Regions from separate parts of the Kitasatospora sp. NPDC089509 genome, predicted to be linked through region 1. Evidence: predicted binding sites of a transcription regulator. Region 1 holds the regulator's gene; the other holds the start of a gene.

Region 1 (6,268 bases):
TGGTGGCGATCGGACGCCCGTCCGCGGTCCACCCCTGCACCCGGGTCGCCTCGTTGCCCCAGTGGGTGAGCCGCCGGGACGGACCGCCGTCCACCGGCACCACGTGCACCTCGGGGGCGCCGTCCCGGGTCGAGGTGAAGGCGATGAGCCGCCCGTCCGGGGAGAACCGGGGGTGGCGCACCGGCAGGTGATCGGCGGTCAGCCGCCAGGCCCGTCCACCGTCCAGCGGGGCGAGCCAGAGGTCGTCCTCGGCGACGAAGGCGGCCAGGTCACCGTGCAGATGGGGATGGCGCAGATAGGCGCCCGCGGAGGTGCTCAGGGAGTCCGTCACGCCGCCAGCGTAGGCAGGTGCGGGTACGAGCCGCTCCGTTTTCGGCAACTCCCGCCCGGCGCGCGGGGGTTACGCCCAGCGCCCGGTGCGCCCCAGCAGCAGCGCCCCGGCCGCCACCCCGGCGGTCGAGGTGCGCAGCACCGACGGGCCCAGCCGGTACGGCTTCGCGCCCGCCTCGGCGAAGGCGGCCAGCTCCTCCGGGGAGACCCCGCCCTCCGGGCCGACCACCAGCACGATGTCCCCGGCGTCCGGCAGGGCGGCCTGCGCCAGCGGCTCGGCGCCCTCCTCGTGCAGCACGGCGGCGAGCGCGGCCCGTGCCAGCAGCGGGGCCAGCTGCCGGGTGGTCATCGGCTCGCGCACCTCGGGGAAGCGCAGCCGGCGGGACTGCTTGCCCGCCTCCCGGGCGGTGGCCCGCCACTTGGCGAGCGCCTTGGCGCCGCGCTCGCCCTTCCACTGGGTGATGCAGCGCGAGGCGGACCAGGGGACCACCACGTCCACGCCGACCTCGGTCATGGTCTCCACGGCCAGCTCGCCGCGGTCGCCCTTGGGCAGCGCCTGGACGACGACGATCCGCGGGGCCGGCTCCGGCTCCCGGCGCACCGCGGTGACGCCGACCTCGATCGCGTCCTTGCCGAGCACCGCGGCGACGGTGCCGTCCACGCCGAGTCCCAGGCCGTCCGCCAGGGTCACCGCCTCGCCGGCCGCCAGCCGCTTCACCGCGGCCGCGTGCCGCCCCTCCGCCCCGTCCAGCCGCACCACGGCCCCGGGCGCGGCGGCGGCGAGCCGCTCGGTCTCGACGACGAAGACGGGCGCGGTCATGACGGGGGAACCTCCGGGGGAACGGGACGTGGGACAACGCGAAGGGGGTGCCGGGGCTGGCCCCCGGCACCCCCTCACGGACGGCTACCGGCCGTTGAAGGCGTCCTTCAGGCGCGAGAACAGCCCCTGCTGGCCCGGCGCGAACTGGCCGGACGGGCGCTCCTCGCCGCGCAGTACGGCGAGCCGGCGCAGCAGTTCCTCCTGCTCGGCGTCGAGCTTGGTGGGCGTCTGCACCTCGACGTGCACTATCAGGTCGCCCCGGCCGCCGCCGCGCAGGTGGGTGATGCCCCGGCCGTGCAGCGGGATCGACTGGCCGGACTGGGTGCCGGGCCGGATGTCGACCTCCTCCAGCCCGTCCAGGGTCTGCAGCGGCACCTGGGTGCCGAGCGAGGCGGCCGTCATCGGGATGGTGACGGTGCAGTGCAGGTCGTCGCCGCGCCGCTGGAACACCGCGTGGGTGGTCTCGGCGATCTCGACGTACAGGTCGCCGGCCGGGCCGCCGCCGGGGCCGACCTCGCCCTCGCCGGCCAGCTGGATCCGGGTGCCGTTGTCGACACCGGCCGGGATCTTGACCGTCAGGGTGCGGCGGGCCCGCACCCGGCCGTCGCCGGCGCACTCGGGGCACGGGGTCGGCACGACGGTGCCGAAGCCCTGGCACTGCGGGCAGGGGCGCGAGGTCATGACCTGGCCCAGGAAGGAGCGGGTCACCTGGGAGACCTCGCCCTTGCCGCGACACATGTCACAGGTCTGCGCGGAGGTGCCGGGGGCCGCGCCCTCGCCGCTGCAGGTGGTGCAGGTGACGGCGGTGTCGACCTGGAGTTCCTTGGTGGTGCCGAAGGCGGCCTCCTCCAGGGTGATCTCCAGCCGGATCATGGCGTCCTGGCCGCGGCGGGTGCGCGAGCGCGGGCCGCGCTGGCCGGCCGCGGCGCCGAAGAAGGCGTCCATGATGTCGGAGAAGCCGAAGCCCGCCGCGCCGGCCCCGAAGCCGCCCGCGCCGCCGCCGGGCGACAGCGGGTCGCCGCCGAGGTCGTAGACCTGACGCTTCTGCGGGTCGGAGAGCACCTCGTAGGCGGCGTTGATCTCCTTGAACCGCTCCTGCGTCTTCGGGTCCGGGTTGACGTCCGGGTGCAGTTCGCGTGCCAGGCGCCGGAACGCCTTCTTGATCTCGTCCTGCCCCGCATCCCGTCGGACGCCGAGTACCGCGTAGTAGTCCGTGGCCACCAAATGCTCCGCTTGTTCCGCCTGTAGTAGTGCTGCGACTGGTCACCGCCGTCGAATCCCTCAACGGCGGCTGCTTGCTACGACTCGGCCAGGATCTGACCCACGTACCGTGCCACCGCCCGCACCGCCCCCATTGTGCCCGGGTAGTCCATCCGGGTCGGACCGATCACACCTAGTTTGGCCACGCTCTCGTCGCCCGAACCGTAACCGACGGAGACGACCGAGGTGGAATTCAGCCCCTCGTACGCGTTCTCCCGCCCGATCCGGACCGTCATCGCGGCGTCGGTGGTCTCACCCAGGAGGCGGAGCAGGACGACCTGCTCCTCCAGTGCCTCCAGCACCGGCTGGATGGTGAGCGGGAAGTCGTGCCCGAAACGGGTCAGGTTGGCCGTGCCGGCCAGCATGATCCGTTCCTCGTTCTGTTCGGCGAGCGCCTCGAACAGCGTCGCCAGGACCGTACTGACGGTCGGGCGGTCGGCCTGTTCGAAGACCGCCGGCAGTTCCTCCAGCAGCCCCGGGACGTCCGGCAGCCGCTGACCGGCCGCCCGCGCGTTGATCCGCGACCGCAGGTCCGCCAGGACCGTCTCGCCGACCGTGCCCGGGCAGTCGACCATCCGCTGCTCGACCCGGCCGGTGTTGGTGATCAGCACCAGCATCACCTTGGCCGGGGCCAGCGCCACCAGCTCGATGTGCCGGACGGTGGAGCGGGTGAGCGAGGGGTACTGCACCACGGCGACCTGCCGGGTCAGCTGCGCGAGCAGCCGCACCGTGCGGGTGACCACGTCGTCCAGGTCGACGGCGCCGTCCAGGAAGTGCCGGATCGCCCGGCGCTCCGGGGAGCTCATCGGCTTGATCTCGGCGAGCTTGTCGACGAACAGCCGGTAGCCCTTGTCGGTGGGGATCCGCCCCGCACTGGTGTGCGGCTGGTGGATGTACCCCTCCTCCTCCAGCGCCGCCATGTCGTTGCGCACCGTCGCCGGGGACACCCCGAGGTTGTGCCGCTCCACCAGGGCCTTGGAGCCCACCGGCTCCTCGGTGCCCACGTAGTCCTGGACGATCGCGCGCAGCACGGCGAGCTTGCGGTCGTCCAGTTGGCGGACCTCTCCGGCCATGGGGCACGCACCTCCGTCTTCGCGCGTTGTCCGTCTGTGATGCTGCGAGCCGCTCCTGCGGAGGGGCCCGACCTTGGCACTCTGCGCACACGAGTGCCAAAACCGTACCTGCCAGTGTACGGCCCGGGTCCTACCGCAGGAACGGCCCGGCCGGGGTGATCCTGCCCGCAGTTCCGGACGGCCGCCACGACACTCCGTGTGCCGGGGTGGTGCCCCGGGGCCGTCCGGGTGGCAGCATCGAAAGCGACGGCGAACGGAGGAGCAAGCAATGTCGAGCTCGGGCCAGCACACCCGTTTCGCGCCCGACCGCGGCCTGACCGGCCGCATGGTCGCGACGATGTTCGTGATCGGGCTGCTGTACGTCGGTTTCACGGGCCTGCTGATCGTGCTGCTGCGCGGGGCCTGGCCGCTGATCGTGCTGATCTCCGGCGGGCTGTTCGTGGCCCAGTTCTGGTTCAGCGACAAGATCACCGAGCGGGCGATGGGTGCCCGGCCGGTGACCGAGGAGGAGTACCCCCAGCTGCACGGCACCATCGACCGGCTCTGCGCACTGGCCGACATGCCCAAACCCCGGGTGGCGGTCGCGGACAACGACATGCCGAACGCCTTCGCCACCGGCCGCAACCCGCAGAACGCCGTGGTGTGCGTCACCACCGGCCTGCTGCGCCGGCTCGAACCGGAGGAGCTGGAGGGCGTCCTCGCGCACGAGCTGTCGCACGTCGCCCACCGGGACGTCGCGGTGATGACCATCGCCGGCTTCCTCGGGGTGCTCGCCGGGGCGATGACCCGGATCGCGATGTACGGCGGGTTCATGGGCGGCGGGCGCAACAACAACGACCAGAACGCGGCCATCGCGGCGCTGATCATCCCGCTGGTGTCGATCGTGGTCTACGCGATCAGCTTCCTGCTCACCCGGCTGCTGTCCCGCTACCGCGAGCTGGCCGCCGACCGGGCCGCCGCCCAGCTCACCGGCCGACCCAGCGCGCTGGCCTCGGCCCTGACCAAGGTGACCGGGCAGATCGCCGCCATCCCCAGCGAGGACCTGCGCAGGTCGCAGCCCTACAACGCCTTCTACTTCGCCCCCGCGCTGAGCGCCAAGGAGACCGCCGCCCAGCTGTTCTCCACCCACCCGACGCTGGAGAAGCGGCTGGCCCAGCTGGCGAAGATCTCCGAGCAGCTCGGCCGCTGACCCCCGACCCGGAAGGCACCCCCGTGGGAATCCTGGACGCCCTATTCGGCCGCACCAAGCCCGTCAAACCCGACCTCGACCAGCTGTTCGGCCTGCCGTCCGCCGCGCTCACCCTGGAGGCCGGGGCCGGGTTCCTGCCCACCGGGCTGGGCTCGGTCTGCTTCGCGGCCGTCGAGGGCGGGGCCTTCGTCCAGGTGGAGCAGCAGGTCCGGGCCCTGCTGGACGCCGACACCGAACGCGGCGGCGTCCCGGTGGAGGCCTCCAAGGACGGCTACGGCTACTCCTGGCTGCTCGCCCGGCACACCCCCGAGGAACTGCCGGAGCTGGTGAACGACCTGCACGCGGTCAACAGCGAGCTGGAGGCCAACGGCTTCGGGCCGCAGCTGCTCTGCTCGCTGGTCGCCTTCCGCAACCCGGAGGGGCAGTCGCTGGCCCTGGTCTACCTCTACAAGCGCGGCACCTTCTACCCGTTCGCCCCGATGCCCGGCGGCGGGGAGCGGCGCAACAGCCCGCTGGAGCTCCAGGTCAACGCGCTGCTGGGGAACGACCTGCGGCTGGAGAAGGACCTCAGCCGCTGGTTCCCGGTCTGGGGCGCACCGGGCCTCTGACGCCCCGTCCGTAGACTCGCCACCATGCGCAGCCACCAGTACGGACCGGACCTCACCCCGCCGTGGAAGAAGCAGGCCCCCGCCCCGGAGGTGCCCGCCGAGCGGGACCTGGTGGTCGAGGAGGCGGCCACCGGCTACTGCGGGGCGGTGGTGCGCTGCGAGAAGACCGCCGAGGGGTTCACCGTCACCCTGGAGGACCGCTTCGGCCGGCACCGGGTCTTCCCGATGGTCCCGCGCGGCTTCCTGCTGGAGGGCCGGACGGTCACCCTGGTCCGCCCGACCGCCCCCGCGGCGCCCCGCACCCCCGCCCGCACCGCCTCCGGCTCCCTCGCCGTCCCCGGCGCCCGCGCCCGGGTCGCCCGCGAGTCCCGGATCTACGTGGAGGGGCGGCACGACGCCGAACTGGTCGAGCGGGTCTGGGGCGACGACCTGCGGATCGAGGGCGTCGTCGTCGAGTACCTGCGGGGCATCGACGACCTCCCGGCGATCGTCGCCGACTTCGCCCCCGGCCCCGGCCGCCGCCTCGGCGTCCTGGTCGACCACCTGCTCCCCGGTACCAAGGAGCACCGCATCGCCGCCCGGGTCACCGGCGACTCGGTGCTGGTCGTCGGCCACCCCTACATCGACATCTGGCAGGCCGTGAAGCCGTCCTCCGTGGGCATCCCCGGCTGGCCCGCCGTCCCGCGGGGGGAGGACTGGAAGGAGGGCACCTGCCGCCGCCTCGGCTGGCCGGTGGACACCCCGGCGGCCTGGAAGCGGATCCTGTCGAAGGTGGACTCCTACAAGGACCTGGAGCCCGAACTCCTCGCGAAGGTCGAGGAGTTGATCGACTTCACGGCCCTCCCGGAGTGACCCCGGGGGAATTCAGAAGTCATCAGATCCACGCCCAGTGCACCCACCGGAACGACCTCACCAAACAGACTGGTCCTCGTTGAAAGGTAGTCGGGCTCCCCGGCAAGGGTTTCCCGGCTCGGCTCGGTCAGTAGCA
Region 2 (6,268 bases), on a different contig from region 1:
AGGGTGGAACTCGCGGTCGGGAAGGACACCAGCCGCACCCGCCCGGCCCGCAGCCCGGCGATCGCGGCCACCTCCTCCTCGGCGGCGGAGAGCCCGGCCAGGATTCCGGTGGCATGCTTGAGCAGGACCCGCCCGGCCTCGCTGAGCTGCATCCCGCGGCCCGAGCGGACCACCAGCGGGGTGTCCACCGACTTCTCCAGCGCCTTCATCTGCTGGCTGATGGCAGGCTGCGTACACCCCAGCTCACGGGCGGCGGCGGAGAAGGAGCCGGTGCGGGCGACGGCACGCAGGACGCGCAGATGGCGGGCCTCGATCATGCCTCAGTTATAAGGCAATCTTTGCATTCTGCAAAATTCTACTGATAGTTGAAGCCTGGAACACCGCAGCACCAACACAGCCGGAGGCCCGGTCCACGCCCCCGCGAGGGGTGCGGACCGGGCCTCCGGTCAACCGCTGTGGCTATCGGCCTCAGTGCGAGTGGCCGTGACCGCCGTGCGAGTGGCCGGCGTCGGCCTCCTCTTCCTTCTTCTCCACCACGAGGGTCTCGGTGGTGAGCAGCAGGGAGGCGATCGAGGCGGCGTTCTCCAGGGCGGAGCGGGTGACCTTGACCGGGTCGATGACGCCGGCCTTCACCAGGTCGCCGTACTCGCCGGTGGCGGCGTTGTAGCCCTGGCCGGCCTCCAGCTCGGAGACCTTGGAGGTGATGACGTAGCCCTCCAGGCCGGCGTTCTGGGCGATCCAGCGCAGCGGCTCGTGCAGCGCCTTGCGGACCACGGCGACACCGGTGGCCTCGTCACCCGACAGGCCCAGGCCGCCGTCCAGCACCTTGGCGGCGTGGACCAGGGAGGCGCCACCGCCGGCGACGATGCCCTCCTCGACCGCGGCGCGGGTCGCCGAGATGGCGTCCTCCAGGCGGTGCTTGCGCTCCTTCAGCTCCACCTCGGTGGCGGCGCCGACCTTGATGACGCAGACGCCGCCGGCCAGCTTGGCCAGGCGCTCCTGCAGCTTCTCGCGGTCCCAGTCGGAGTCGGTCGCGGCGATCTCGCCCTTGATCTGGGCGACGCGGCCGGCCACGGCCTCGCTGTCACCGGCACCGTCGACGATGGTGGTCTCGTCCTTGGTGATGGTCACGCGGCGGGCGGTGCCCAGCACGTCCAGACCGGCCTGGTCGAGCTTGAGGCCGACCTCCTCGGAGATGACCGTGCCGCCGGTCAGGACGGCCAGGTCGCCGAGGATCGCCTTGCGGCGGTCGCCGAAGCCCGGGGCCTTGACGGCGACGGCGTTGAAGGTGCCACGGATCTTGTTGACGACCAGGGTCGACAGCGCCTCGCCGTCGACGTCCTCGGCGATGATCAGCAGCGGCTTGGAGGCGCCGGACTGCAGGATCTTCTCCAGCAGCGGCAGCAGCTCCTGGATGGAGGAGATCTTGCCCTGGTTGATCAGGATGTACGGGTCCTCGAGGACCGCCTCCTGACGCTCCGCGTCGGTGACGAAGTACGGCGACAGGTAGCCCTTGTCGAACTGCATGCCCTCGGTGAAGTCCAGCTCCACGCCGAAGGTGTTCGACTCCTCGACGGTGATGACACCGTCCTTGCCGACCTTGTCGATCGCCTCGGCGATCAGCTCGCCGACCTGGGTGTCCTGCGCGGAGAGGGACGCGACGGCGGCGACGTCGTCCTTGCCCTCGATCTCGCGGGCGATGGACAGCAGGTGCTCGGAGACGGCGGCGACGGCCTTGTCGATGCCCTTCTTCAGGGCGGCCGGGCCGGCACCGGCGGCGACGTTGCGCAGACCCTCGTTGACCAGGGCCTGGGCCAGCACGGTGGCGGTGGTGGTGCCGTCACCCGCGACGTCGTTGGTCTTGGTGGCGACCTCCTTGACGAGCTGCGCGCCAAGGTTCTCGTACGGGTCGTCCAGCTCGACCTCACGGGCGATGGTGACACCGTCGTTGGTGATGGTCGGGGCGCCGAACTTCTTGTCGATGACGACGTTGCGGCCCTTGGGGCCGATGGTCACCTTGACGGTGTCGGCCAGCTTGTTGACACCGCGCTCCAGCGAGCGGCGCGCGTCCTCGTCGAACTGCAGGATCTTCGCCATGTTCCCTATTCCCTCGGGGCTGCGGCCGGCCGACCGGCCGCCGAACTACGTGAACCAACAACCACGCCCCGGGCCCCTGTCACTAGGGACACGGATCCGGGGCGGGGCGGAACGACTTGCTTCTCGGTACTGCGATTACTTCTCGATGATGGCGAGAACGTCGCGGGCCGAGAGGACGAGGTACTCCTCGCCCCGGTACTTCACCTCGGTGCCGCCGTACTTCGAGTACAGGACGATGTCACCGACGGCGACGTCGAGCGGCAGACGCTGGCCGTCCTCGAAGCGACCCGGGCCGATGGCCAGGACGACGCCCTCCTGGGGCTTCTCCTTGGCGGTGTCCGGGATAACCAGGCCGGAGGCCGTGGTGGTCTCGGCGTCGAGCGGCTGGACCACGATGCGGTCCTCGAGCGGCTTGATGGCAACCTTGCTGCTGGTGGTCACGTCCGAGCTCCCCTTCGGAGATTACGGGGTTTTCTAACGGGTAGGTGGCGAACCTGCGGGCCTGCCGTCGCGGGGGTCAGACACACGTCTTCGCGTTAGCACTCCCCAGTGGGGAGTGCCAAGGACGACCATAGGCCGCCGCTAGCACTCAGTCAACCAGAGTGCCAACGGCGCGCCAGTGGGCTCGACCGGAGGTCGAGCGGTCGCGCTGGCGTGCGGCGCCCGGCCCGAACCGCCGCCCACCCCGCCCGACCGGTCAGAATGGGCCCGTGGACACCGAGAACCTCCAGCCCCTGCTGACCCCCGAGGGTCAGGCCCTGCTCGCCGAACTGCGCGAGTTCGCCCCCGAGGAGGAGTTGGCGCTGGCCACCCGGCTGCGGCGGGAGCACCCGGCGGAGCTGGTGTCGGCGGCGTTCGGGCAGGCGCGGCTGCGGCAGCGGGCGCGGGCGAAGTTCGGGGCGGACGCCGACCTGATGTACTTCACGCCCAACGGGGTCGAGCAGTCCACCCGGCGCAGCGTGGCCGAGTGGCGGGCCCGCCGCTTCGCCGAGTTGGGCGTACGGCGGCTCGCCGACCTGTGCTGCGGCATCGGCGGGGACGTGCTGGCGCTGGCCCGGGCCGGGATCAGCGTGCTGGCCGTCGACAAGGACCCGGCGGCCTGCGCCGCCACCGCCGCCAACGCCGCCGCGCTGGGCCTCGCCGAGCTGGTCGAGGTGCGCTGCGCGGACGTCGCCGAGGTGGACGTCACCGGCTACGACGCGGTGTTCACCGACCCGGCCCGGCGCACCTCGCGCGGCCGGGTGTTCGACCCGGAGGCGTACGCCCCGCCGCTCTCCTGGGCGATCGAGGCCGGGCGGCGGACCCCGATCGGAGCCCTGAAGGTGGCCCCGGGCATCCCGCACGAGGCCGTCCCGGCGGACGCCGAGGCCGAGTGGGTCTCCGACCACGGGGACGTCAAGGAGGCGGTGCTCTGGTTCGGCACCGGGGCGGCCCGTCCGCACCGCGCCACCCTGCTGCCGCACGGCGCGAGCCTGACCGGCGGCGACCTGCCCGACCCGCCGGCCGGACCGGTCGGGCGCTACCTGTACGAGCCGGACGGCGCGGTGATCCGGGCCCACCTGGTGGCCGAGGTGGCCGAGCAGGTCGGCGGCCGGCTGATCGACCCGAAGATCGCCTACGTGACCTCGGACCGGCTGGTCGCCACCCCGTACGCCCACGCCTTCGAGCTGACCGACGTGCTGCCGTACCACGTCAAGAAGCTGAAGGCGCTGCTGCGCGAGCGCGGCGTCGGCACGGTGGTGATCAAGAAGCGCGGGATGGCGATCACCCCGGAGGAGCTGCGCCGGCAGCTCAAGCCCTCCGGGCCGAACAGCGTCACGGTGATCCTCAGCCGCACCGACAACGGGCCGCTGATGATGCTGGGGCAGCCGGTGACGGGCCTCCAGGGCGCGCCCTAGGAGGCCGGTGCCTGGATGTAGTCCTCCAGCCGGGCCACCGAGAAGCCCTGCTCCTGGATCCGGGCCAGCAGGTCCCCGAACATCTGGGTCATGGTGGCGCCCTTGAGCTCCTTGGGGCCGCGGAAGTGCGCCAGGATGATGTCGCCGGGCTTCAGCTTCTTGTCCGCCGCCTGGTACTGCATGTCGTGGATCTGCATCGACTCGCGCCAGAGCACGATCGCCCGCGGCCCGCACTGCTGCACCGAGGTGTTGAGCATCGGGGTGTTGGCGCCGTCGCCGAACGGCGGGCGGAACAGCAGCGGGGCGGTGCCGTACTGCTGGGTGAGCGCGGCCTGGTCCTCGCAGATCTCGGACTTCTGCTTGTCCGCCGACAGCTTGCTCATCACCGGGTGGGTGACGGTGTGGTTCTGGATGTGGTTGCCCAGCGCCTGGAGCGGCTTGAAGTAGCCGTAGTCGTTCTTGACGATGTCCTTGGTCAGGAACATCGAGATCGGCACCTTGAGGTCGGTCAGCATCTCGACGAACTTCGGGTCCTTCTCGGCGCCGTCGTCGATGGTGACGAAGACGACCTTGTCGCTCGTCTTCACATCGCTGAACACCGGTACGGTGCCGGTGCGTTCGAGCTTGATGGGCTTGTCGGCGGGCGGCGCGGGGGCCGGGGCGAGCGGCTTGAGGTTCCACTTCGCCCAGGCCACGGCGTCGCCCTGGGCCGGGGCCGCGCCGGGCGTGGTGGCGGCGGCGGTCGGCGTCCCGCCGGCGGCGGACGCCGGCCCGGAGGCCGCCGTGGTCGCCGTGTTCCCGGCCGGGGCGGCGCTGCCGCCGCCCCCGTTGTCGCCGCACGCGGTGGCGAAGGCCAGCAGCGCCAGCGCCCCCGCCGCGTACGTCCTGGTCCTGCTCAGCCCGTCCCTGTTCACCGCAGTGCGCTCCCGGTCCCGTCCAGCCTTCTCTCAGCTAGCACGGTAGCGGCCGCGGCGGCGGTTCCCCGCCGCGGCCTACTCGACGTGCTCGCTGGTGAAGGACCAGCGGTGCACCGGCCGGCCGAGCAGCTCGGCCGGCGGGTCGGCGACCGGCACCGGCTCGCCGCTCCACCAGGTGATCAGCAGCACCCGTTCGCCGGCCGCGGAGAGCAGCTCGGCCCGCTCCAGCCCGGCCGCACCGCGCATCGCGGGCAGCGCCGACTCCCTTACCCAAGCGGCGAGTTCGGCCCCTCGGCCGTCCGCCGCCCGGGCCTCCCACATGGCGGCGACGGTCACGCCGCACCGCCGCCGAGGGCGTCGTAGGCCTGGCCGTGGAGGTCGCCGTGGCCGATCGCCGTGGCCGGGACGTGGGTGTCGGTCACCGGCAGCGAGGAGTCGGCGGACAGGTCGAAGGCGGAGGGGGTGCGGCCGCGCCACACCATCTCGGAGCCCAGCGCCGCCACCATCGCGCCGTTGTCGGTGCACAGGCCCGGCCGGGGCACCCGCAGCCGGATCCCGGCCCGGTCGCAGCGCTGCTGGGCCATCTCGCGCAGCCGGGAGTTGGCCGCGACGCCGCCGCCGATCATCAGGTGGTCGACGCCGTTGTCCTTGCACGCCTTGACGGCCTTGCGGGTGAGCACGTCGGTGACCGCCTCCTGGAAGGAGGCCGCGACGTCGGCGATCGGCACCTCCTCGCCGGCCCTGCGCTTGGCCTCCACCCAGCGGGCGACGGCGGTCTTCAGGCCGGAGAAGGAGAAGTCGTACGCGGGGTCGTTCCGGCCCGACAGGCCGCGCGGGAAGTTGATCGCCTTGGGGTCGCCCTCGCGGGCCGCCCGGTCGACGATCGGGCCGCCCGGGAAGCCCAGGCCGAGCACCCGGGCGACCTTGTCGAAGGCCTCGCCGGCCGCGTCGTCGATGGTCGCGCCGAGCGGGCGGACGTCGGTGGTGATGTCCTCGCTGAGCAGCAGCGAGGAGTGCCCGCCGGAGACCAGCAGGGCCATCGTCGGCGAGGGCAGCCGGCCGTGCTCCAGCTGGTCGACGCAGATGTGCGAGGCGAGGTGGTTGACCCCGTACAGCGGCTTGTCCAGCGCCCAGGCGTACGCCTTCGCCGCGCTGACGCCGACCAGCAGCGCGCCGGCCAGGCCGGGGCCGGCGGTGACGGCGATGCCGTCCAGATCGCTGGCCTTGATCCCGGCGGTGTCCAGGGCGCGCTGGATGGTCGGGACCATCGCCTCCAGGTGGGCGCGGCTGGCGATCTCCGGGACGACGCCGCCGAAGCGGGCGTGGTCGTTGACGCTGGAGGCGACCGCGTCGGCC

What was found. Region 1 encodes HrcA, which represses chaperone genes, less so after heat shock. Its sites were predicted from a motif close to TTNGCACTCNGNNNNNCNGAGTGCNAA; they were not measured.
Region 2: a site for HrcA is predicted at 2,680-2,706, ahead of groES (co-chaperone GroES). Genes of this name have one in related genera too.

The regions. Positions count from the first base shown of each region.
Region 1 covers NZ_JBIVHS010000005.1:122,396-128,663, reverse strand. Annotated here, with positions in the region: gene ACIP4P_RS12740 (PDZ domain-containing protein) at 1-331, opposite strand, end outside; gene ACIP4P_RS12735 (16S rRNA (uracil(1498)-N(3))-methyltransferase) at 401-1,150, opposite strand; gene dnaJ (molecular chaperone DnaJ) at 1,235-2,371, opposite strand; gene hrcA (heat-inducible transcriptional repressor HrcA) at 2,449-3,483, opposite strand; gene htpX (zinc metalloprotease HtpX) at 3,752-4,672, shown strand; gene ACIP4P_RS12715 (hypothetical protein) at 4,696-5,280, shown strand; gene ACIP4P_RS12710 (DUF3097 domain-containing protein) at 5,305-6,132, shown strand; gene ACIP4P_RS12705 (Uma2 family endonuclease) at 6,060-6,268, opposite strand, start outside.
Region 2 covers NZ_JBIVHS010000004.1:302,058-308,325, reverse strand. Annotated here, with positions in the region: gene ACIP4P_RS11135 (LysR family transcriptional regulator) at 1-317, opposite strand, end outside; gene groL (chaperonin GroEL) at 469-2,097, opposite strand; gene groES (co-chaperone GroES) at 2,233-2,538, opposite strand; gene ACIP4P_RS11120 (SAM-dependent methyltransferase) at 2,808-3,995, shown strand; gene ACIP4P_RS11115 (polysaccharide deacetylase family protein) at 3,992-4,909, opposite strand; gene ACIP4P_RS11110 (hypothetical protein) at 4,988-5,248, opposite strand; gene tsaD (tRNA (adenosine(37)-N6)-threonylcarbamoyltransferase complex transferase subunit TsaD) at 5,245-6,268, opposite strand, start outside.